3 regions of the Rhodococcus sp. Z6_132 genome follow, and region 3 is predicted to be linked to each of the others. Evidence: riboswitches for the same ligand, from Rfam matches in the RefSeq annotation. Region 3 holds a riboswitch; each other region holds the start of a gene.
What was found. Region 3 has a riboswitch for cyclic di-AMP ahead of AC3YO9_RS16555 (NlpC/P60 family protein). Riboswitches for the same ligand answer to the same signal wherever they lie in the genome.
Positions count from the first base shown of each region.

Region 1 (7,712 bases), 580 kb from region 3:
ACGCACCGCCAGCGCACCGGTGCGCACCGGCCCGCCGGTCACAGCGCGCCCGAGCCGGCCCGGCCGCGCGCGGCCACCACCACCAGGACGGCGACCACCACCAGCACCAGCGACAGCGCGACTGCGGCGTCGGCGTCGGTCTCGCGCTGCAGGTAGATCTCCAGCGGCAGGGTGCGGGTGACGCCCTCCAGGCTGCCGGCGAAGGTGAGGGTGGCGCCGAACTCGCCGAGCGCACGGGCGAAGGAGAGCACCGCACCGGAGACCAGGCCGGGCAGCACCAGCGGCAGCGTCACCCGGCGCAGCACCGTCGCCGGACGCGCGCCCAGGGTGGCCGCGGCCGCCTCGTAGCGCTGCCCCGCGGTGCGCAGGGTGCCCTCCAGGCTCAGCACCAGGAACGGCAGCGCCACGAAGGTCTGCGCCAGCACCACCGCAGTGGTGGAGAAGGCGATCTGCAGTCCCAGCGCGTCCAGGTGCTGCCCGAGCAGGCCCCTGCGCCCGAAGGTGTACAGCAGCGCGATGCCGCCGACCACCGGGGGCAGCACCAGCGGCAGCAGCACCAGCGCCCGCAGCACCCGCAGGCCCGGCAGCTGTACGCGAGCGAGCACCAGGGCCATCGGCACGCCCAGCAGCACGCAAAGCACGGTGGCGGCGGCGGAGGTGCGCAGGCTCAGCCCCAGTGCGGCCAGCGCCGACGGCGAGGTGACCAGGGACGGCAGCTCGCTCCAGCGCACCGTGGCGACCATGCTCACCAGTGGCAGCAGCACGAACAGCGCGCCGATCACCGCGGGGACGAAGACCCAGCGCGGCACGCCCGAGAAGGTCCGCCCCGGACGGAGGACGTTCACGGCGCGGCGAGGCCGGCCTGGGCCAGCACGGTCCGGCCCTGCTCGCTGGTGAGCAGGGTGAGGAAGTCCTCGGCCAGCGCGGGGTCCTTGGCGCCGGTGAGGACGGCCGCGGGGTAGCGGTTGACCGCCGCGCCGCTCTCGGTGAAGTCGACCCCGCTGACGCGGCCCCCCGAGGTGGTGACGTCGCTGCGGTAGACCAGCCCGGCGTCGGCCTCCCCCACCACCACCTTGTTCAGCACGTCGGTCACGGACGACTCCTCGCTCACCGGGGCGAGGCGCACGCCCGCGGCACCGGCGGCCTTCGTGGCGGCGGTCCCGCACGGAACCTGCACGGCGCAGAGCACCACGGCGGTGCCCGGGCGAGCCAGGTCGGCCAGCCCGGTGACTCCGCGCGGGTTGCCCGGGGCGACGGCGATCTGCAGCGAGTTGGTGGCGAAGGTGGTGGGCGCGCCCGTCACCAGCCCGGCGTCGACCACTCGCCGCATCGTCGCCTCGTCGGCCGAGGCGAACACGTCGGCGGGCGCCCCCTGGTCGACCTGGGTGGCCAGCGCGGAGGAGCCGGCGAAGCTGTAGCTGACCCGGGTGCCGGGGTGGGCCTGCTCGAAGGCGGTGGCCAGCTGGGTGAAGGCCGGCTGCAGGGAGGCCGCGGCGAAGACGGTGAGCGTGCCCGGACCGTCGGCGCCGGTGCTGCACCCGGTGGCCGCGGAGACCGCCAGCACCGCCAGCCCGGCGGGCACCGCGTGGCGCAGACGCCGCCGCCGGCGCACCGTCACTGCTGCCCCTCGGGGGTCTCCACGATCACCGTCGTCGCCTTGACCACCGCGACGGCCACCCGGCCGGGCTCCAGGCCGAGCTCGCGCACCGCCTCGCTGCTCATCAGCGAGACCACGCGGTGCGGCCCACACTGCATCTCCACCTGAGCCATCACCTCGTCGGCCACCACCCGGGTCACCAGCCCGACGAAGCGGTTGCGCGCCGACCTCCCCACCCCGGACGGATCGGTGGTGGTGGGGGCGTGCGCGGTGGCGTGGGCGGCCAGCTCCGCCCCATCGACGACCATGCGTCCGGCGGTGTCGCGCTGCGCGCTGAGCGCCCCGGAGTCCACCCAGCGACGCACGGTGTCGTCACTGACGGCGAGCACTGCCGCCGCTTCACTAATCCTCAGCTGCGGCATGAATCGCACGCTATACCCGCGCGTGCGGAACAGCCATCCATGGCAGCCCCTGCGCGGGTCCCTTTGTCCTTCTGCTGCCCCTCGTCGGCCTCGATAGGCTGGCCGCATGACCGTTGTCTCACTTGGCCTGCCCGTGCCGGGCCGCGGTGGCGTCACCCCGCCACGCGACCCGGCGCGCCCGCAGACCTCGGCCCTGCTGGACTCCCACGGCCGGGTCGCCACGGACCTGCGGATCTCGCTCACCGACCGCTGCAACCTGCGGTGCACCTACTGCATGCCGGCCGAGGGCCTGGACTGGCTGCCCACCTCCGAGCTGCTCACCCGCGCGGAGCTGGCCCGGCTGATCCGCATCGCCGTCACCGACCTGGGCGTGCGCGAGCTGCGCTTCACCGGCGGCGAGCCGCTGCTGCGCGGCGACCTCGCCGGGATCATCGCCGACGCCGCCGCGCTGCGTCCGCGGCCGGAGATCTCGCTGACCACCAACGGGCTCGGCCTGGTCCGCAAGGCCAAGGCCCTGCGCGCCGCGGGCCTGGACCGGGTGAACGTCTCGCTGGACACCGTCCGCCCCGAGCTGTTCCACCAGATCACCCGCCGCGACCGGCTGGCCGACGTCCTCGCCGGGATGCGGGCCGCGGCCGACGCCGGGCTGACGCCGGTGAAGGTGAACGCGGTGCTGATGCGGGGCATCAACGACGACCACGCGCCCGAGCTGCTGCAGTTCTGCCTGGAGCACGGCTACGAGCTGCGGATCATCGAGCAGATGCCGCTGGACGCCCAGCACGGCTGGGAGCGCAGCGAGATGGTCACCGCCGAGGAGATCCTGGCCTCGCTGCGCACCGCCTACGCGCTCACTCCCGACAGCGAGGCGCGCGGAGCCGCGCCCGCCGAGCGCTGGCTGGTCGACGGCGGACCCGCGACGGTCGGCGTCATCGCCTCGGTCACCCGACCCTTCTGCGGTGACTGCGACCGCACCCGGCTCACCGCCGACGGCCAGGTCCGCAGCTGCCTGTTCTCCACCGGCGAGACCGACCTGCGCGACCTGCTGCGCTCCGACGCCGGTGACGACGCGATCGCGCAGCGCTGGCAGGACGCCATGTGGGCCAAGCTGCCGGGTCACGGGATCAACGACCCCGGCTTCCTGCAGCCCACCCGCCCGATGAGCGCGATCGGGGGCTGACTCGTGAGCGCCTCCCCGGAGAGCACCAGCCCGACGACCAGCGCACCCGCCATCGAGCTGGAGGTGCGCTACTTCGCCGCGGCGCGGGCCGCGGCGGGCACCCCCACCGAGATCGTGAGCGCGCCGGCCGGCACCACGCTCAGCACGCTGCTGGCCGTCCTCGCGGAGCGACACCCGCCCCTGGTCGAGGTGCTCAAGCGTTGCTCGTTCCTGCTCGACGAGGTCGCCGTCCGCGACCGCGAGCGGCCGCTGCCCCCCGGCGGCACCGTCGACGTGCTGCCACCTTTCGCGGGCGGATAACAGTCAGATAAACGTCTGGCCAAACGTGATCTCGGTCACATCACGGCGGGATAACGAGTCCGCAACGAACAGACGCGTCAGTGCCCTGACCTGGAGTTATGCCGGGATCGTCAACCGTGGCAGGGGCGTTACAGGTAACAAATCGGCCACAGTGGACGAGGTGACGGCAGCCTGCACCGCACGTACCGTTCCCCCTGGCCGGAACAGCCCCGGCCGAACCGGTCCGCCGCGCCAAACCCTGCTCCGTGGGAACCGGTTACCTCGAGAACCATCAGGAGCAGGGACGGAGGACCCACGTTCGGGCAGCCGAACGACGGGCCGAGGCGCAGATCTGCTGCCTAGGTCCTTGGGGTGAAGCGAAACCACTCGAGCCACGGGTGGGGAAGCCGGGCTACCTCTCAGCCCGAACCCGACAGCTGACTTCGCAGGCGCGTATGGAGAGGATCCACCCAGATGTCCCGTACCCAAGGCCGTCACCGCAAGCCCACCACCACCAGCCGCACCGTCGCCAAGGTCGCTCTGACCGGCATGGTCGTCGGCGCCCCTCTCACCGTGCTGGCCGCGCCCGCCTCGGCGGCCTCCGCCAGCCAGTGGGATGCAGTCGCCCAGTGCGAGAGCACCGGCAACTGGTCCATCGCCAACGGCAACGGCTTCTACGGCGGCCTGCAGTTCACCGCCAGCACCTGGAAGGCCTTCGGCGGCCACGCCTACGCCCCGCAGGCCAACCAGGCCAGCAAGGCCCAGCAGATCGCCATCGCCGAGCGCGTCCTCGCCGGCCAGGGCAAGGGTGCCTGGCCCGTCTGCGGCAAGGTGCTGACCGGCTCGGGCAACGCGTCGGCCACCGCCGGTGCCAGCGCCCCGCAGGCGTCCACCAAGTCGGCCCCCAAGGCTGCTGCTCCCAAGGCTGCCGCCCCGAAGGCTGCTCCCAAGGCTGTCGCCCCCAAGGCTGCTGCTCCGAAGGCTGCCGCCCCCAAGGTCGCGACCAAGGCCACCACCAAGACCACGACCAAGGCGGCGACCTCCTCGGCCGGCACCTACACGGTCAAGTCCGGTGACACGCTGTCCGGCATCGCCCGCTCGCAGGGCATCTCCGGTGGCTACCAGGCCATCTTCCAGCTGAACAAGGGCACCATCAGCAACGTCAACGTGATCTACCCCGGCCAGGTCCTCCACCTGGGCTGATCCACAGCACCACAGCAGAAGACCCCGGCAGCCTCCACGGTGCCGGGGTCTTCTGCTGCGCCACCAGGTTGTGGGGCCAGGCCGTCGCGCTCAGGCGCAGCCGACCCACTCGTCGGTGCCGTCCGGGAACACCTGGCGCTTCCACACCGGGATGCGCGCCTTGACCTCGTCCACCAGCAGCGCGCAGACCTGGAACGCCTCGGCCCGGTGGTCGGCCGAGACCGCGCACGCCAGCGCGACGTCGCCGATGCCCAGTGGACCGACCCGGTGGCTCACCGCCACCGCCCGCACCCCCGGCACCCGCGCCGCGACATCAGCGGCCACCTCGGCCACCAGCGCACCCGCCGTGGGGTGCGCGGAGTACTCCAGCGCGGTGACGGTGCGGCCCCCGTCGTGGTCGCGGACCACCCCGGCGAAGCTCACCACCGCACCAGCGGCCTGCTCGGCCACCAGCGCCTCGTGCTCGGCCAGGCTCAGCTCGTCCTCGGTCACCAGCGCCCGCGCCACGTGTGCCGTCACCGGTGGTCGCCCCCCGCCAGCTGGTCCAGCGCGTGGTCGAGCACCGGCTCCAGCACCGCGAGCCCGTCCCGGACGCCGCCGGTGGAGCCGGGCAGGTTCACCACCAGGGTGCGGCCGGCCACCCCGGCCACGCCGCGGGAGAGGATCGCCGTGGGCACTGCGTCCGAGCCCGCGGCCCGGACGGCGTCGGCCAGCCCGGGCACCTCGTAGTCGAGCAGCGCGCGGGTGAGCTCGGGAGTCGCGTCGGTGGGGCTGATGCCGGTGCCACCGGTGGTGAGGACGAGGCCGGGGGCAGCGGCGAGGGCAGTCCGCAGGGCCTGGGCCACCGGCTCGCCGTCGGCAACCACCACGGGCTCGTCCACCTGGTGGCCGTGCTCGCGCAGCCAGTCCACGATGATCGGTCCGGTGCGGTCCGGGTAGACCCCGCCGGCGGCCCGGGTGGAGGCCACCACCACCACGGCGCGGCTCACGGCCGGCTCCAGTGGCCGGTCTTGCCGCCGTCCTTGGTCTCCACGCGCACGCCATCCATGGTGGCGGCGGGGTCCACCGCCTTGACCATGTCGTGCAGGGTCAGCCCGGCCACCGCCACGGCGGTGAGGGCCTCCATCTCCACCCCGGTGCGGTCGGTGGTGCGGACGGTGGCGGTGACGGCGACGTCGGCCTCCCCCAGCCGCAGGTCCACCACCACCCCGGACAGCGCGATGGGATGGCACAGCGGAACCAGGTCGGGGGTGCGCTTGGCGGCCATGATGCCGGCGATGCGCGCCGTGGCCAGGGCGTCGCCCTTGGGCAGCCCGTCCCGGCGCAGCAGCTCGACCACCTCAGCCGTGGTGCGGAAGGTGCCGGTGGCCACCGCGGTGCGGGCCGTGGCGTCCTTGCCGGTCACGTCGACCATGCGGGCCTGGCCCGCCGCGTCGACGTGGGTCAGCTCGGGCTTGCTCATCGGAGGACCTCGTCTGCTCGGACGCGGGCGGAGCCGGTCGTCCTGCGCCGACCGACGCCGGCCGCGTGGGTGGTGCCTCCCAGGTGGGACGGCTCCCTAGCGGTTGATGACCGTCGTCGGGTGCACGTAGGGAAGCTGGTCCGCGGGCAGCGGGAACTCGGTGTCGCCGAAGGGCGAGAGCCCACCCGCGACAGTCGAGGCCAGCTCGCTCACGGCGTGCTCACCCTCCGGGACCTTCGGCCACGACGGGTCGACCCAGCGCTTGCTCTTCTTGCCATCTGCTTTCGCCACACGGACATTCTGACAGTGCGCTGCCACTGCCGTACAGGGCAGGTCACTACCGTAGGCAGTGATGTCTGACCCACGGAGCCTCGCCGCCTGGTTGAGCCGCCAGTCCGACCAGCAGCTGAGCACCCTGCTGGAGCTGCGGCCGGACCTTGCTGTGCCGCCGCCTGCCGACTCCCAGGTGCTCGCCAACCGGGCGGGCCTGCGCGCCTCGGTGGTTCGCGCCGCAGACGAGCTCACCGCGTTCGAGCTGGCGGTGCTGGAGGCCCTGGTGCTGGCCCAGGCCGACGCCGAGCCGGTGTCGGTGGCCGACGTCCGCGAGCTGCTCGGCAGCTCCGTGCCTGCCACCAAGGTCAACGCCGCGCTGGAGCGGCTGCGTGCCCAGGCCCTGGTGTGGGGACCGGACAAGCAGCTCGACGGCATCCGGGTGGCCCCGGCCATGCGGGAGGTGCTGCCGCGCGCCGGCCAGGTGGGTCGCCCGTCCGCCGCACTGGTCGACGCCGACGTCCCCGCCATGCTCGCCGAGCTCGACGCCGCCCGGCTCGGGCTGCTGACCACCTTGGCCAAGGGCGCCCCCTTCGGCCGCACCCGCGACGCCGCACCGGGAACACCAGCGGATCGCCCGGTGCAACAGCTGCTGCGGGCGGGTCTGCTGCTGCCGGTGGACGACCAGACGGTGGAGCTGCCCAGCCAGGTGAGCGCGGTGCTCCGCGGCGGCAGCCCGATGGGCGAGATCAGCCCCACCGAGCCGCGGGCGACGCCGACCAGCGTGACGCGCCAGGACATGGACTCCGCCGCCGCCGGCGCCGCGCTGGAGCTGCTGCGGCACTGCACCGACCTGCTCGCGGCCCTCGGTGCCGCGCCGGCCCCCACCCTGCGCTCCGGCGGCCTCGGGGTGCGCGAGCTGCGTCGGCTGGCCAAGCAGACCGGCATCGACGAGGCGGCGCTGCCCCTGCTGCTGGAGCTGCTGGCCGCGGCCGGGCTGGTGGCCTCCGACGAGGCGGCGGACCCGGCGTGGACGCCGACGACGCACGCCGACACCTGGGCGGTGGCCGAGCCGGCGGCACGCTGGGCCGAGCTGGCCACGGCCTGGCTGGAGCTGCCACGCCTGCCCGGGCTGGTCGGGGAGCGCGACGAGCGCGACAAAGCGCTGGCCACCCTGTCCGAGGAGCTGCGCCGCCCGCTCGCCCCGCGCGACCGCCGCCGCGTGCTGCAGGTGCTCGCCGACCTGCCGCCCGGCTCCGCGCTGGACGCCGCCCAGGTAGGGACCGCGCTGTCGTGGCGCCG
Region 1 is NZ_JBYUNP010000003.1:131,392-139,103, reverse strand. Features, by position in the region: gene AC3YO9_RS13820 (sulfate/molybdate ABC transporter ATP-binding protein) at 1-27, opposite strand, end outside; gene AC3YO9_RS13815 (ABC transporter permease) at 39-845, opposite strand; gene modA (molybdate ABC transporter substrate-binding protein) at 842-1,612, opposite strand; gene AC3YO9_RS13805 (TOBE domain-containing protein) at 1,615-2,019, opposite strand; gene moaA (GTP 3',8-cyclase MoaA) at 2,126-3,196, shown strand; gene AC3YO9_RS13795 (MoaD/ThiS family protein) at 3,200-3,496, shown strand; cyclic di-AMP (ydaO/yuaA leader) riboswitch at 3,753-3,943, shown strand; gene AC3YO9_RS13790 (transglycosylase family protein) at 3,950-4,678, shown strand; gene AC3YO9_RS13785 (molybdenum cofactor biosynthesis protein MoaE) at 4,769-5,197, opposite strand; gene AC3YO9_RS13780 (MogA/MoaB family molybdenum cofactor biosynthesis protein) at 5,194-5,652, opposite strand; gene moaC (cyclic pyranopterin monophosphate synthase MoaC) at 5,664-6,140, opposite strand; gene AC3YO9_RS13770 (hypothetical protein) at 6,237-6,431, opposite strand; gene AC3YO9_RS13765 (helicase-associated domain-containing protein) at 6,493-7,712, shown strand, end outside.
Region 1: linked by a shared signal. The riboswitch ahead of AC3YO9_RS13790 (transglycosylase family protein) and the one ahead of AC3YO9_RS16555 (NlpC/P60 family protein) in region 3 are both predicted to bind cyclic di-AMP.

Region 2 (7,712 bases), 690 kb from region 3:
CGGACCAGCTCGTCGGCGGTGGTGCGCTCACCCACGTCGCCCTGCACCAGGGCCGCCCGCACGCCGAGCGCCTTGATCTCGTCCACCACGTCGGTGTCGGCCATGTCGTTGACCACCACGTCGGCACCCTGGGCGGCGAGCGCGAGCGCTTCCGCCCGGCCCAGCCCGGCGCCGGCTCCGGTGACCACGGCGACCTTGCCGGCCAGTGGCTTCTCGCTCACCGGCGGCACACCCGACCGGTCGGACCTGATCTGCGGGCAAAGCTCATCGGTGCTCCTCGAGTCGGCTGGGCGGCGGGACTTTCGACGCTAGAACGTGTTCTCGTCCGGCTCGACAGCACCAAGACGGACGGGCCTCACTCCTCGAGGGCGAGGGCGCTCTTGGGGCAGCGCTCCACGGCCTTGCGCACCCGCGCCTGCAGCTCCTCCGGCGGCTCCGGCTGCAAGATCGTCAGCTGCTCGTCGTCGTCGAGGTCGAAGACCTTGGGCGCCAGGCCGGCACAGACTCCGTTGGCCTCGCACAGGTCGAAGTCGACAGTGACCTTCATCGGAATGCCTCCACTGCGAACGATCGGTGACCGACTCGGCCCGGCCGCCTCGCGAGCAGGCCCTGACCGACACTAGAACCGGTTCTACCGAGAAGCAATGGTCCGCGCTAGTGTCGCAAGAACCTGTTCCAGCCAGGAGGGCCCATGCGGATCAGCTACACCCCCGAGCAGGAGGAGCTGCGGCGTGAGCTGCGCAGCTACTTCGCGCGCCTGATGACCCCGGAGCGCCGCGAGGCGATGAGCTCCACGCAGGGCGAGTACGGCACCGGCGACACCTACAAGGAGATCGTCCGCCAGATGGGCGCCGACGGGTGGTTGGCCCTGGGTTGGCCGACCGAGCACGGCGGGCAGGCCCGCCCGATGATGGACCAGCTGATCTTCACCGACGAGGCGGCGGTGGCCGGGGCGCCGGTGCCGTTCCTGACGGTGAACAGCGTGGCCCCGACGATCATGCGGTACGGCACCGAGGAGCAGAAGGCCTTCTTCCTGCCCCGCATCGCCGCCGGTGAGCTGCACTTCGCCATCGGCTACTCCGAGCCCGAGGCCGGCACCGACCTGGCCTCGCTGCGCACCCGGGCGGTGCGCGACGGCGACGACTACGTGGTCAACGGGCAGAAGATGTGGACCAGCCTCATCCAGTACGCCGACTACGTGTGGCTGGCCTGCCGCACCGATGCCGAGGCACCCAAGCACAAGGGCATCAGCATGCTCATCGTGCCGACCGACGCGCCCGGGTTCTCCTGGACGCCGGTGCACACCATGGCCGGACCCGGCACCAGTGCCACCTACTACGAGGACGTCCGTGTCCCCGTGACCTCCCGGGTCGGGGCGGAGAACGCGGGCTGGCCGCTGGTCACCAACCAGCTGAACCACGAGCGGGTCGCCCTGACCTCCTCCGCCCCGGTGCGCACCGCCCTGCGCGAGGTGCGGGAGTGGGCCCAGCAGACCAAGCTGCCCGACGGCACCCGGGTGATCGACCAGGAGTGGGTGCAGCTGCACCTGGCCCGGGTGCACGCCAAGGCCGACTTCCTCAAGCTGATCAACTGGAAGATCGCCTGGAGCGTGGGCCAGGCCCCCACCCCCGCCGACGCCTCGGCCACCAAGGTCTTCGGCACCGAGCTCGCCACCGAGGCGTACCGGCTGCTGATGGAGGTGCTGGGCAACAGCGCCGTGGTCCGGCACGGCTCGGCCGGCGCCCTGCTGCAGGGCCGCGTCGAACGGATGCACCGCTCCTCGCTGATCCTCACCTTCGGTGGCGGCACCAACGAGGTCCAGCGCGACATCGTGTCCATGCTCGCCCTCGGCCTGCCCGCCGCCAAGCGCTAGGAGCTCGACGTGGACTTCTCCCTGACCGATGCCCAGCAGGACCTCGGCGGCCTGGCTCGCCAGATCCTCACCGACAAGGTGACCCAGGAGCGGCTGCGCGCCGTGGAGACCGGGCCGCGCTGGGACCAGCAGCTGTGGGCCGACCTGGCCACCGCGGGCGTGCTCTCCGCCGCCCTCCCCGAGCAGGTGGGTGGCGGTGGCTTCGGCCTGCTCGAGCAGTGCAGCGTGCTGGTGGAGCTGGGCCGGGCGGTGGCGCCCGTGCCGTACCTGCAGTCGGTGGTGATGGCCGCCGCGGCCATCGCCGAGCTGGGCACGGACAGCCAGCGCGAGCGGTGGGCGGCACCGGCCGCGGCGGGTGAGCTGGTGCTCACCGTGGCGCTGGTGGACGAGCCCGGCACCGGTGGCACCCGGGCACAGCGCAGCGGCGACGGCTGGGTGCTCAACGGCGCCAAGTCCGCGGTGTCCTGGGCGCCGGTGGCCGATGCCGTGCTGGTCGCGGCCGCCACCGACGCCGGCCCGGTGGTGCTGCTGGTGCGCAGCGACGATCCCGGCGTGCAGGTGCAGGACCAGCAGCTGGTGGACGGGGGCAGCGCCGGCCTGGTGGAGCTGACCGACGTGCGCCTGGACGCCGACCGGGTCCTCGGCACCGACGGCGAGGCGGCACTGACCTGGCTGGTGGACCGCGGCACCGTCGGGATCTGTGCGCTGCAGCTGGGCGTCACCGAGCGGGCGCTGGAGCTTACCGCGGAGTACGCCAGGGAGCGGGTGCAGTTCGGCCGTCCCATCGGCAGCTTCCAGGCAGTGGCCCAGCGCCTGGCGGACGCCTACATCGACGTGGAAGCCATCCGGCTCACGCTCTGGCAGGCGGCGTGGCGGCTGGCGGAGGACCTGCCCAGCACCGCGGAGGTGGCCACCGCCAAGTTCTGGGCTGCCGACGCCGGGCACCGGGTGAGCCACACCGCGGTGCACGTGCACGGCGGCGTGGGGATCGACACCGACCACGCCCTGCACCGGTACTTCACCGCGGCCAAGCGCAACGAGTTCGAGCTGGGGGCGGCGACGGCGCAGCTGCTGCGCCTGGGCGCCACCCTGGCCGCGGAGCCCGCCTAGCCACCGCCCTCCGGCCGTCCACGCAGACAGCACAGGACCCCGCACACCGTTGCCGGTGGCGGGGTCCTGTGCTGGTTCAGCTGGCTCAGCCGAGGCCGAGCCGGTGAGCAGGATCAGGCGAGGGTCAGGGTCTGGCCCGCGAAGATCATGTTCGGGTTGCTGATCTTGCCCTTGTTGATGCTGAACAGCGCCTGGTAGCCGCCGCTCACACCCTGGGTGGAGGCGATGGACGACAGGGTGTCGCCCGACTTCACCGTGTAGGTCTTGCCGCTGGACTTGGCTGCCTTCGCCTTGGTGGTGGCCTTGGCGGAGCTGGCCTTGGGGGCCTGCGCCTTGGCAGCCGAAGCCTTGGGCGCCTGTGCCTTGGCGGTGCTGGCCTTGGGGGCCTGCGCCTTGGCGGTGCTGGCCTTGGGCGCCTGCGCCTTCTGCGTGGTCGCAGCCTTGGGGGCCTGCGCCTTGGGGGCCGACTTGGTGGTGGCCTTCGCGGTGGAGCTGCTGGCGGAGGCGTTGCCCGAACCGAGGTTCTTGCCGCACACCGGCCACGCACCCTTGCCCTGGCCGGCGAGCACGCGCTCGGCGACCGCGATCTGCTCGGACTTGGAGGCGTTGTGGGCCGAGCCCGAGCCGCCGAAGGCCTTCCAGGTGCTCGGGGTGAACTGCAGGCCACCGGAGAAGCCGTTGCCCGAGTTGATGGACCAGTTGCCGGTGCTCTCGCACTGCGCGACCGCGTCCCAGTCGTTGCCGGCGGCGGAGGCCGGCGAGGCGAAGATCGCCATCGGGGCACCGACGACGAGGCCGGCGATGACGACCTTGGCGGCGTTGCGGGCGCCGGTGGAGTGCTTGGAGGCGGTGGTGGTCTTGCGAGTCATATGGGTAGATCCTCTCCCTGCGCCTGCGGAGTCAGCTGTCGGGTTCGGGCTGAGAGGTTGCCCGGCCACCAGGTCCACGAGCTGGGCCTGCTGGCTTCACCCCAAGGTCAGAGCCGCTGATCAGCGGTTCCGGCCGGCATCCCGGGTGTGCCCCTGGATGTGGGTCCTCCGTCCCTGTCCCTGGTTAGATCGGAGGTTCCGGATGCCCGCGGGACAGGATTGAGCGCGGCGGGCCCGGTGTCGGCCGGTTGTTCCCGGCCACAAACGAACGTACGGACCGAGCACGGGTGCGTCGAGGCCCCGCAGCGCCAAGGTCTCGGGTAGGTAACGCCTCCCCGGCGACCCGCGACGTCACCGTTTCCGCAGGTCAGCCGGCATGTCCGCAAAACGGGACGCTTTTGTCAGCAGCCCGGGATCGGTGACTCGGATCACAGGCTGGACCCCCGAAATCGGCCCCGGAAAGCGGCCTGCGTCACGCCCTGAGAGGCGACAAGTCCCAGGTCACAGGCAGTTTTCCTGGTCCACGACACCACCTGGTGATGCCCCGGTGGCGACGGGGCGGCGGGGATCGCTGCTGTACTGCGACCACGACCCCGGGTAGAGGCGACCGGCACCCAACCCGCTGAGCTCCAGAGCCAGCAGGCTGTGGCAGGCGGTCACTCCCGAGCCGCAGTAGGCGGTCACCGGCGCACCCGCCCGCACGCCCGCCGCGGTGAAGCGACGGCGCAGCTCGGCCGCCGGGAGGAAGGTGCCGTCCTCGGCCAGCGTGGCCTGGGTGGGCAGGTTCTTCGCCCCGGGGACGTGGCCGGCCCGGGCGTCCACCGGCTCGTGCTCGCCGCGGTAGCGCTCGGGGGCCCGGGCGTCGAGCACCACGCCGGCGCCACCGCCCGCCTGCGCCACCACCTCGTCCAGGTCCGCCAGCCGCTCCCGCGGCCAGGGCCGGGCGGTGAAGGTGGTGGGCGCGCGGCCGACGGGCGCCGTCTCCAGCGGACCCCGGTAGGCCGCCAGCCCGCCGTCGAGCAGCGCAGCCTGGTGGCCGGTGGCCCGCAGCAGCCACACCAGGCGGGCAGCGCTGCGCCCCCCGGCGTCGTCGTAGGCCACGACCGTGTCGTCGTCGCCGATGCCCAGCCGGCCCAGCTCGGCGGCGAACACCTCGGGGTCGGGCAGCGGGTGGCGGCCCTGCTCCGGGCTCGGCGGGGCGGCCAGGCACCGGTCGAGGTCGACGAACACCGCTCCCGGCAGGTGGCCCGCCTCGTGGGCGGCGCGGCCGGAGCGGCCGTCGAGGTACCACCGCACGTCGGCGAGCACGACGTCGGTGCGGTGGGCGTCCCACCAGGCGGGGCTGACGACGGGGGCGATCATCCCGTCACCCTAGAAGCCCCACCCGGTGGGAAGCGCTCAGCCAAGGGTCGTCAGCGCAGCGTGTCCAGCCGCGACACCGTCGCGTCGAACTCGCCCACCAGGTCGGCCATCACCTCGGCCACCGGCCTGATCTCGTTCATCCGGCCCACGATCTGCCCGATCGGCATGGAGACCACCTCGGGGTCGGTGGAGCGAGCGATGCGCTGGTGCGCCTCCCCCACCAGGACGTTCTGCAGCGGCATGGGCAGCGGGGAGGGGGCACCCTCGGCGCTCCACGCCTCGGTCCAGCGGGTCTTGAGCAGCCGGGCGGGCTTGCCCGAGTAGCTGCGCATCCGCACGGTGTCGCTGGAGGTGGCCGCCAGCAGCGCCCGCTGCATCGTGGAGGGCCCACCGTCGTCGGCGGGCATCTCACCGAGCTTGTACTCCGCGGTGGTCAGCCAGTAGGAGCCCATCCAGACCCCGGAGGCACCCAGCGCCAGCGCGGCGGCGACCTGCCGGCCGGAGCCGATGCCGCCGGCCGCCAGCACCGAGGCGCGGTCGCCGATGGCGTCCACGATCTCCGGGAGCAGCACCATGGAGGCGATCTCCCCGGTGTGCCCGCCGGCCTCGTAGCCCTGGGCGATGACGATGTCCACGCCGTTGTCCACGTGCCGCACCGCGTGCTCGGCCTTGCCGGCCAGCGCCGCCACCGGCACGCCCTTCTCGTGCGCCAGGTCGATGACGTCCTTGGGCGGGGACCCCAGCGCGTTGGCGATCAGCTTGATCGGGTGGCGCAGCGCCACGTCGACGTGCGAGCGGGCGATGGAGTGCAGCCAGCCCAGCACCCCTTCGTTGCGCTCCTCGTCCTCGTCCAGCGGCGGGACGCCGAGCTCGTCCAGCGTGCGGTTCACGAAGGCCCGGTGCTCGTCGGGGATGAGCTTCTGCAGGTCCATGGACGCGGCTTCCTGCGGAATCTTCGCCGGCATCACGATGTCCACCCCGTAGGGCTTGCCGTCGGTGTTCTCGTCCATCCAGGTCAGCACCGCGTCGAGCTCCTCGGCGTCGTTGAACCGCACGCAGCCGAGCACCCCCAGACCGCCGGCGCGGCTGATGGCCGCGGCGACGTGCTCGGACGGGGTGAAGCCGAAGATCGGGTGCTCTATGCCGAACTGTTCGCTGAGCGCGGTGCGCACAGGTCCTCCTCAGGTCGTTGCTCGGCGTGCTGCCGAGCCCACTTGTAGTCCGCCTTGCCGGTGGACAGGCGCTCAATCTCCTCGACCAGCCAGAGGCTGCGCGGGGCCTTGTAGCCGGCGAGCTGACCACGGACGTGGCGGTCCAGGTCGTCGAACGCCGGAGAGGTGCCGGGGCGGGGCTGGACGAGGGCGGCCACCCGCTGGCCCCACGTCTCGTCGGGCACGCCGATCACCAGTGCGTCGAACACGTCGGGGTGACCCTTGAGCGCACCCTCCACCTCCTCGGGGAACACCTTCTCACCACCGGTGTTCACGCAGGTGTTGCCGCGGCCGAGCAGGGTCATGGTGCCGTCGGCCTCGATGCGCGCCAGGTCCCCGGGGACGGCGTAGCGCTTGCCGTCCACCTCGGTGAAGAGCGTGGCGGTCTTCTCCGGGTCCTTGTAGTAGCCCATCGGGATGTAGCCGCCCCGGGCGAGCCGGCCGATCTCGCCGGAGCCGGGCTCCACCTGCTTGCCCTCGTCGTTGACGACGATGGCGTTGGGGATGAGCTTGACGCGGGGGCCCTCGGTCCACTTCTCCGAGTCCTTGGTCAGCATGCCGATCCCGCTGAAGCCGGTCTCGGAGGAGCCGACGGCGTCGGTGATGACCACGTTGGGCAGCGCGTCCAGGTACTGGTCCTTGACGGTGGGCGAGAACAGCGCCGCGCTGCTGGAGATGGCGAACACCGACGAGGCGTCGTAGTCACCGCGCAGGTACTCCTCGATCATCGGGCGGGCCATGGCGTCACCGATGAGCACCACCACGTTCACCTTGTGCTGGGCGATGGAGTGCCAGATGGCGACCGGGTCGAACTTGGGCACCAGCACCACGGTGTCGCCGGCGAAGAGCGCCTGCATCGCCGCCCACTGGGCGTTGCCGTGAATCAGCGGAGCCAGGCACAGCCGGGTCATCCCTCCGGAGGCCTCTCCCTCGCGCGCCTGGGCCCACTCGTCGGCCATCGCCTCGCCGGTGACGAAGCTGACGCCGCCGCCGAGCACCCGCCAGACGTCCTCGTGCCGCCACATCACGCCCTTGGGCGGACCGGTGGTGCCGCCGGTGTAGAGGATGTAGAGGTCGTCGGAGCTGCGCTCGCCGAAGTCGCGCTCCGCGGACTCCCCGGCCATCGCGGCCTCGAAGTCGGTGCCCGCCGCGGCGCCGTCGGCGTTGTCCAGCACCAGCACGTGCTGCAGCGTCGGGGTCTCCGGGCGCACCGCGGCCACCTTGTCGGCGAACTCCCGCTCGGTGAGCAGCGCGACCATGTCGGAGTTCTGCACCACGTAGCGCAGC
Region 2 is NZ_JBYUNP010000003.1:17,589-25,300, reverse strand. Features, by position in the region: gene AC3YO9_RS13250 (3-oxoacyl-ACP reductase) at 1-221, opposite strand, end outside; gene AC3YO9_RS13245 (ferredoxin) at 356-547, opposite strand; gene AC3YO9_RS13240 (acyl-CoA dehydrogenase family protein) at 692-1,873, shown strand; gene AC3YO9_RS13235 (acyl-CoA dehydrogenase family protein) at 1,883-2,983, shown strand; gene AC3YO9_RS13230 (transglycosylase family protein) at 3,097-3,852, opposite strand; cyclic di-AMP (ydaO/yuaA leader) riboswitch at 3,859-4,057, opposite strand; gene AC3YO9_RS13225 (sulfurtransferase) at 4,354-5,211, opposite strand; gene AC3YO9_RS13220 (NAD(P)H-dependent flavin oxidoreductase) at 5,265-6,386, opposite strand; gene AC3YO9_RS13215 (acyl-CoA synthetase) at 6,353-7,712, opposite strand, start outside.
Region 2: linked by a shared signal. The riboswitch ahead of AC3YO9_RS13230 (transglycosylase family protein) and the one ahead of AC3YO9_RS16555 (NlpC/P60 family protein) in region 3 are both predicted to bind cyclic di-AMP.

Region 3 (7,712 bases):
CGCCGGCCACGGCCACCACCGGGCTGCCCGCTCGCAGCGCGGTGGAGATCGGGGCCGAGGAGCAGCGGGCCATGGAGGTGCTGGCCGAGGCCGGCATGGTGCCCCGCCTGCGGCTGGTGCCCCAGGACCCGCCGCCGGCGCCGGACCGCCGCGCGGGCTGAGCCGCCTCGTGGAGGCAGCGGCGGCTCGCCCTGTCCCCCTAGGGTGGTCGGCATGGCAGACACCGAGCACGAGCCCCTCGAGCCCACTGAGCCGTCCGAGCAGGCCGCACCCACCGAGCCGACCGCACCCACCGAGCCGGCCGCGCCGGAAGCCCCGGTGCAGCCCGCCGGGGACCGGGAGCTCGACGTCGTCCTGTTCGGAGCCACCGGCTTCGTCGGCAAGCTCGTGGCCCGCTACCTGGCCGAGCACGCCCCGGCGGACCTGCGCGTGGGCCTGGCCGGTCGCTCCCTGCAGCGGCTGGAGTCGGCTCGCGCGGGGCTGGGCCCGGCCGCGCAGAGCTGGCCGCTGGTGGTGGCCGACGCGGCCGACGCCGACGCGGTGGGCCGGGTGGCCCAGGCCGCCCGGGTGGTCGCCACCACGGTGGGGCCCTACGCCAAGTACGGCCTGCCCCTGGTGCGCGCCTGCGCCGCCGCGGGCACCGACTACGTCGACCTCACCGGCGAGGTGCTCTTCGTCCGCGACAGCATGGCCGCCGCCCACGACGTGGCGGCGCGCACCGGTGCCCGCATCGTGCACTCCTGCGGCTTCGACTCCATCCCCTCCGACCTCGGTGTGCTCAGCCTGCACGAGCAGGTCCGCGCGGACGGCGCCGGCGAGCTCACCGACACCACGCTGGTGGTGAAGGCGGCCCGCGGCGGGTTCAGCGGCGGCACCATCGACTCGCTGCGCAACCAGGTGGACGTGGTGCGCACCGACCCGTCCCTGGCCGAGCACGTGGCCGACCCCTACGCGATGAGCCCCGACCGCGCCGCCGAGCCGCAGCTGGGCGAGGAGGCCGACCAGGCCTTCGTGCGCCGCGACCCCGAGGTGGGCGGCTGGACGGCCCCGTTCGTCATGGCGCAGTACAACACCCGGATCGTGCGGCGCAGCAACGCGCTGCAGGGCTGGGCCTACGGCCGCACGCTCCGCTACCGCGAGGTGATCGGCTGCGGCGACTCAGTGGTCTCACCCGGTGCTGCGCTGGCCATCGCCGGCGGCACCTGGGGTGCTGCGGCCGGGCTCATGTTCGGCCCCGCCCGCTGGGTGCTCGACCGGGTGCTGCCCAGCCCCGGCAGCGGCCCGTCCGAGCGAGCGCAGCGCAACGGCTACTTCCGGATGGAGGTGCACACCCGCACCACCACCGGTCGACGGTACGTGTGCACCGTCGCCGCGCAGGGTGATCCCGGTTACGCCGCGACCGCGATGATGATGGGGGAGAGCGCGCTGTGCCTGGCCCTGGACCGCGCGCAGCTGCCTGCAGCGGCGGGCGTGCTCACCCCGGCCAGCGCCATGGGGACCGCCCTGCTCGACAGGTTGCGCCGCGCCGGCATGACCTTCGACGTGGCGAGCCGCTGAGCGACGCCACCCACGTCTCGAAACGGTCACAGTAGACACGGGGGATGTCCATTCCGTAACCTGGCCGAGACCTTCCAGGGGTTAGCGGTCTCAAGAGGATTGCACTGGGGGTCACCGCCGAGTCGACCCGTCGGGGAGTCGAGCCGGGAACCCAGTTCTCCGGGGTGAATCAGCTCGCCGCCGTCACGGGCGACCGCGCTGTAGGGCTGTTTGTGTCCAGTCCGAACCCGTCAGCTAACTCGGTAGGCGGTTAACGGATACAAGGAGACTTCGCCCTGTGGCGTCCCTAGCTCGAGCTCGTACGGCCCGCACACGCACTGTTCGTGGCGTCCTCGCCGCCGGAATGGCCGCGGTGGCCATCGCCACGATGTCGGCCACCCCGGCCAGCGCCGACCCGGTGCTCCCCGACAACGCGACCCAGGCTGAGCAGGAGCTCGCCCGGCTGGGCCACGACGCCGAGGTGGTCAACGAGCAGCTCCTGGGCGCGCAGGTCGACCTGGACGCCAAGCAATCGCAGCGGGTCGACGCCGAGGCCCGGCTGGGTTCCGCGCAGGAGAGCCTCCGGGTGGCGCAGTCGGAGCAGGAGCAGTTCCGCGGCACCGTGGACGCCCTCACCTCCGCCTCCTACCAGGGCGCACGCCTGAACAAGCTGTCCGCGCTGATGATCAGCGAGTCGCCCCAGGACCTGCTCGACCAGATGTCGGGCCTGGACGTGCTGGCCGCGGACACCAACGACCGGGTGCAGAAGTTCTCCGCCGCCTCCGCCCAGGCCGCCACCGCCGCCACCGACGCGCGCTCGGCTGACGCCGCCGCCAAGGCCGCCGCCGACGCCGCCGCCCTGGTGCAGGCGGACCTGCGCAAGAAGCAGGACGAGCTGAGCACCCGGTCCACCGCGGTCCGCGCCAAGCTGGCCTCGCTCACCGAGGCCGAGCGGGTGCGCTACGCCGGTGCCATCGTCCCGGCGGGCTTCGTCTCCCCGGTTCCCACCACCCCCGTCACGCCGCCCGCGGAGGCTGCCAGCCAGCCCGCGGCTCCCGCTGCGGCCGTTCGCGGCGGGGCCGTCGCCCCGGCCGCTCCCGCGGTCGCCAGCACCCGGTCCGCCGGCTCGGGTCGTGGCGCCACCGCCCTGCAGGCGGCGATGAGCAAGCTCGGCTCGCCCTACGTCTACGGCGCCACCGGCCCCGGCTCCTTCGACTGCTCCGGGCTGACCCAGTGGGCCTTCCGCCAGGCCGGCACCGCCATCCCGCGCACCGCCGCAGCACAGGCCGGCGGCGGCACCCCGGTCTCCCGCGACCAGCTGCAGCCCGGCGACCTGGTGTTCTTCTACAGCCCGGTCTCGCACGTGGGCATCTACGCCGGCGGCGGCAACATGGTGCACGCCCCCACCGAGGGCCAGCCCGTCAAGGTCGCGCCGATGGGCAACATGCCCTACACCGGTGCTCGCCGCTACTGATCACTCCGCTGCACTGATCCGCGCGGGCCACCGGAACGGACACCCCGCCACGACGACGGGGTGTCCTAGGCTGGACCGATGAGCAGTCGTGCGCTGCCGCGCGTCCTGCTGGCGGCGCTCGTGCTCGTCCTGGTGATCACCGCGGCCGTCGTGGCCTTGCGGTCGGACACCCCAACGTCGCGGGACGCGGGAGTGTCCGGGCCCAGCACCACCGGTGCCCCACCGCTGACCACCACCGCCTCGCAGAACGCAGTGCCGCCCGCGGCGAGCCAGGCCGCGCGCAAGAAGGCGGTGCAACAGCTGCTCGACCAGTGGGCCGTCGCCGTGCGCAGCAACGACTCCGCGCTGCTGGCCACCCTGTTCGACACGGGTGCCGACGTCGGCTTCCCTGCCGCCGAGGCCCGCAGGGCCGCCAACCTCACCCAGGTGCCGCTGGCCGACTGGGGCTACGACATCACCGAGGAGGCGGTGCCCACCGTCGACCCCGCAGTGACCGCGCGGCTGGGCGCCGACGAGGTCTGGTCGCCACCGGTGGTGCTGCGCTACGCCATCGCCGGCGCGGACGCCGCCAGCACCACCCGCCCGGTGGGCGTGGTGCTGGCCCGCCGCGGGGACGTGTGGCGGCTGGTCAGCGACACCGCCGCCGACCGCTACGGCCGCAGCACCTGGCGCGGGCTGTGGGACTTCGGCCCGGTGATCGCCCGGGTGGTGCCCCAGGGAGTGGTGCTCGGTCACCCCAGCCGGGCCGCCGACCTCGACCTGCTGGCCAAGGAGCTCGGCCCGGCGGTCGCCGCGGTCACCGACTTCTGGGGGCCGGGCTGGCAGCAGCGCGCCGCGGTCTTCCTGCCAGACCACCAGGACGAGCTGCGCGCGCTGGTGGGCCCGGACTTCGCCGAGGGGGAGATTGCCGCAGTCTCCATCGCGGACAACATCGACCGCTCCGCGGGCACCGTCCGTGGCCAGCGAGTGGTGTTCAACCCGGCCACGCTGAGCCGGCTCACCCCGCTGTCGCGCCGGGTGGTGCTGCGCCACGAGCTCACCCACGTGGCCGCGCGGGCCGCCACCAGCGCCCAGGCCCCGGTGTGGCTGGCCGAGGGCTTCGCCGACTACGTCGGCTACCGGGCCAGTGGGGTCTCGCTGTCCGACGGCGCACCCGCCGTGGCCGCGGTGGTGCGCTCGGCGGGCCCACCGGACAGCCTGCCCGTGGACACCCAGTTCGCCACCACCACCAGCGGCGCCAAGGTGGAGCTGGCCTACCAGCTGTCGTGGTCGTTCGCGGTGTTCCTGGCCGCCACCCGGGGCGAGGACGCGCTGCGCGGGGTGTACCTCGCCGTCGCTGCACTACCCGCTCCCTCCACCGCGGAGATCGACGCCGCGGTGCAGCCGGTGCTCGGCGTCTCGCTCGGCGCCCTGCTGGTCGAGTGGGGCCGCTGGCTGCAGCAGGCGCTGGACTAGCCTGCTCAGGATGCGCCGGACACTCGTGGTGACCAACGACTTTCCCCCACGACCGGGCGGCATCCAGTCCTACCTGCACACCTTCGCCCAGCACCTGCCCGCCGACGAGCTGGTGGTCTACGCCCCGTCCTGGCGGGGCGACTCGCACGTGCGCTTCGACGCCGAGCAGCCCTTCGAGGTGGTGCGCCACCCCGGGACGCTGATGCTGCCCACCCCCGACGTGCTGGCTCGGGCTCGCCGGCTGCTGGTGGACCGGCAGTGCTCGGCGGTGTGGTTCGGCGCGGCGGCCCCGCTGGCGCTGCTCGGCCCGGCGCTGCGCTCGGCTGGCGCCGAGCGGGTGCTGGCCAGCACGCACGGCCACGAGGTGGGCTGGTCGATGCTGCCCGCTGCCCGCAGCGCCCTGCGCCGCATCGGCGACAGCGCCGACGTCGTCACCTACGTCAGCCGCTACACCCGCGGGCGCTTCGCCTCGGCGTTCGGTCCCCGCGCCGCGCTGGAGCACCTGCCCTCCGGCGTGGACACCACCGTGTTCCAGCCCGACCCGGCCGCGCGCGCCGAGCTCCGCGCCCGCTACGGGCTGGGGGAGCGCCCGGTGGTGGTGTGCGTGTCCCGGATGGTGCCGCGCAAGGGGCAGGACATGCTGATCCGCGCGCTGCCCCAGATCCAGCGGCAGGTGCCCGGCGCCGCCCTGGTGCTGGTGGGCGGCGGCCCCTACTCCGACACCCTGCACAAGCTGGCCGCCGCCACCGGGGTGGCCCAGGACGTGGTGTTCACCGGGGGAGTGCCCGCCGACGAGCTGGCCGCCCACCACACCTTCGGCGACGTCTTCGCCATGCCCTGCCGCACCCGCGGCGCGGGGCTGGACGTGGAGGGGCTGGGCATCGTGTACCTGGAGGCCTCCGCCTCGGGGCTGCCGGTGGTGGCCGGACGCTCCGGCGGTGCCCCGGAGACGGTGCTGGACGGACAGACCGGGCGGGTGGTGGACGGGCGCGACGTGGACGAGCTGGCCCGCGCCGTCGGCGGACTGCTGGCCGACCCCGACCTCGCCGCGCGGATGGGGGCGGCCGGGCGCACCTGGGCGGCGGAGCACTGGCGCTGGGACCGGCTGTCCCAGCGGCTGCGCACCCTCATCGACGGCTGAGCCCACCGCGCCAGGGGACAGCGGCCCCGGGACAGGCACAGCACAGCGCCCCCGGGACAGGCACAGCACAGCGCCCCCGCGACGTCGGTCGCGGGGGCGCTGTGCTGGCGGCGGGGCGGCCTGGGCTGTCGGCCAGACCGCGGCGAGCTACGTGGTGTAGATGCTCTCGATGTCGGTGGCGAAGGACTTGGCCACCACGTTGCGCTTGAGCTTGAGCGTGGGGGTCAGCTCACCGGTGTCCTCGGTGAAGTCCACCGGCAGGATGCGGAACTTCTTGATGGCCTCGGCGTGGGAGACCGCCTTGTTGGCGTTGGTCACCGCGCCCTCGATGTCGGCCAGCAGCTGCACGTCCTCCACCAGGCTGGCGACGTCGGTGTCCGCGGGCTTGCCGTGGGCCTTGAGCCAGTCCGGGAACGCCTCGGGGTCGATGGTGATGAGCGCACCGATGAACGGCTTCTGGTCGCCCACCACCATGCACTGGCTGATCAGCGGGTGCTGGCGGAGCTTGTCCTCCAGCACGGCGGGCGCCACGTTCTTGCCGCCGGCGGTGACGATCAGCTCCTTCTTGCGGCCGGTGATCGTCAGGTAGCCGTCGGAGTCCAGCGAGCCGAGGTCGCCGGTGCGGAACCAGCCGTCGACGAAGGTGTCCTTGGTGGCCTGCTCGTTGTGCCAGTAGCCGGAGAACACCACGTCCCCGGTGGCCAGGATCTCCTCGTCCTCGGCCACCCGCACCGCGCAGCCGGGGATGGGGCGCCCGACGGTGCCCATCTTCTGGGCGCCGGGGCCGTTGGCGGTGAGGGCCGCGGTGGTCTCGGTGAGCCCGTAGCCCTCGTAGACCGGCACGCCCACACCGCTGAAGAAGTGGCCCAGCCGGGCACCCAGCGGTGCACCACCGACGATGGCGGCGTTGCAGCGCCCGCCGAGGGCGGCCTTGAGCTTGGCGTAGACCAGCTTGTCGAACACGGCGTGGCGGACCGTGAGGGCCAGGCTCGGGCCCCCGGTGTACTGGGCCTCGCTGTAGGCCACCGCGGTGGCGTCGGCGGCCTCGAAGATCTTGCCCTTGAGGCTGCCGCCGGAGTGCGCCTTCTGGCGGGCGGTGTTGTAGACCTTCTCGAACACGCGCGGCACCGAGAGGACGAAGTCGGGCTTGAACACGCCGAGGTCGTTGACCAGGTTCTTCACGTCGGCGGTGTGGCCGAGCACCACGCGCTTCTCGAAGCTGGCCACGGCGATGACCCGGGCGAAGACGTGAGCCAGCGGCAGGAACAGCAGGGTGCGCTGGCCGGGGTGCATCAGCTTGGCGAACACCGAGGTGGCCGAGTCGGACTCCGCGAGCAGGTTGCGGTGGGTGAGGATGCAGCCCTTGGGGCGGCCGGTGGTGCCGGAGGTGTAGATGAGGGTGGCCATGTCGTCGGCGACCACCTCCCGGCGGCGCGCGTGCAGCTCGTCGTCGGTGATGCCGGCGCCGGCCTGGGTGAGGGCCTCCACGGCGGCCGAGCCGGAGCCCTCCAGGACGTGGGCCTCGGTGCCCTCGATCTGCCAGGTGTGCGCGAGGTCGGGGCACTCGGCCTCGATGGTGTTGAGCATCGCGCGGTGCTTGGCGTTCTCGCAGACGATGCCCACGGCGGCGGAGTCGCTGAGGATCCACTGCACCTGGTCGGCGGAGGAGGTCTCGTAGATCGGCACCGTCACCGCGCCGGCGGTCCAGATGGCGAAGTCGATGAGCTCCCACTCGTAGCGGGTGGCCGAGAGCAGTCCCACCCGGTCGCCCTTCTGCACGCCCGAGGCCATCAGTCCCTTGGCCACCGCGGTCACCTGCACCGCGAACTCCGCTGCCGTGACGTCGGTCCACTCGCCACCGACCCGGCGCTGGAACATCACCGTGTCTGGATAGCTCTCAGCGTGGGAGAACACCATCGCGGCCACGCTGGCGCTGTCGTCGACGGAGTAGTTGGAAGGGACGCTGTACTCACGCACGAAGTGCCTCCGGTCAGGTGTGGAGCTGGGCTGCTCAGTCAGGCAAGTGCCTGTTACCTCTGGTCAACCTATCGTGTGGTCAACCTATCGTGTGCGTCTGGCGACTGGCTGGTTCTTGCGTCGGTGTGT
Region 3 is NZ_JBYUNP010000003.1:709,554-717,265, forward strand. Features, by position in the region: gene AC3YO9_RS16545 (hypothetical protein) at 1-161, shown strand, start outside; gene AC3YO9_RS16550 (saccharopine dehydrogenase family protein) at 214-1,557, shown strand; cyclic di-AMP (ydaO/yuaA leader) riboswitch at 1,663-1,821, shown strand; gene AC3YO9_RS16555 (NlpC/P60 family protein) at 1,910-3,010, shown strand; gene AC3YO9_RS16560 (hypothetical protein) at 3,089-4,465, shown strand; gene AC3YO9_RS16565 (glycosyltransferase family 4 protein) at 4,476-5,606, shown strand; gene AC3YO9_RS16570 (AMP-dependent synthetase/ligase) at 5,754-7,583, opposite strand.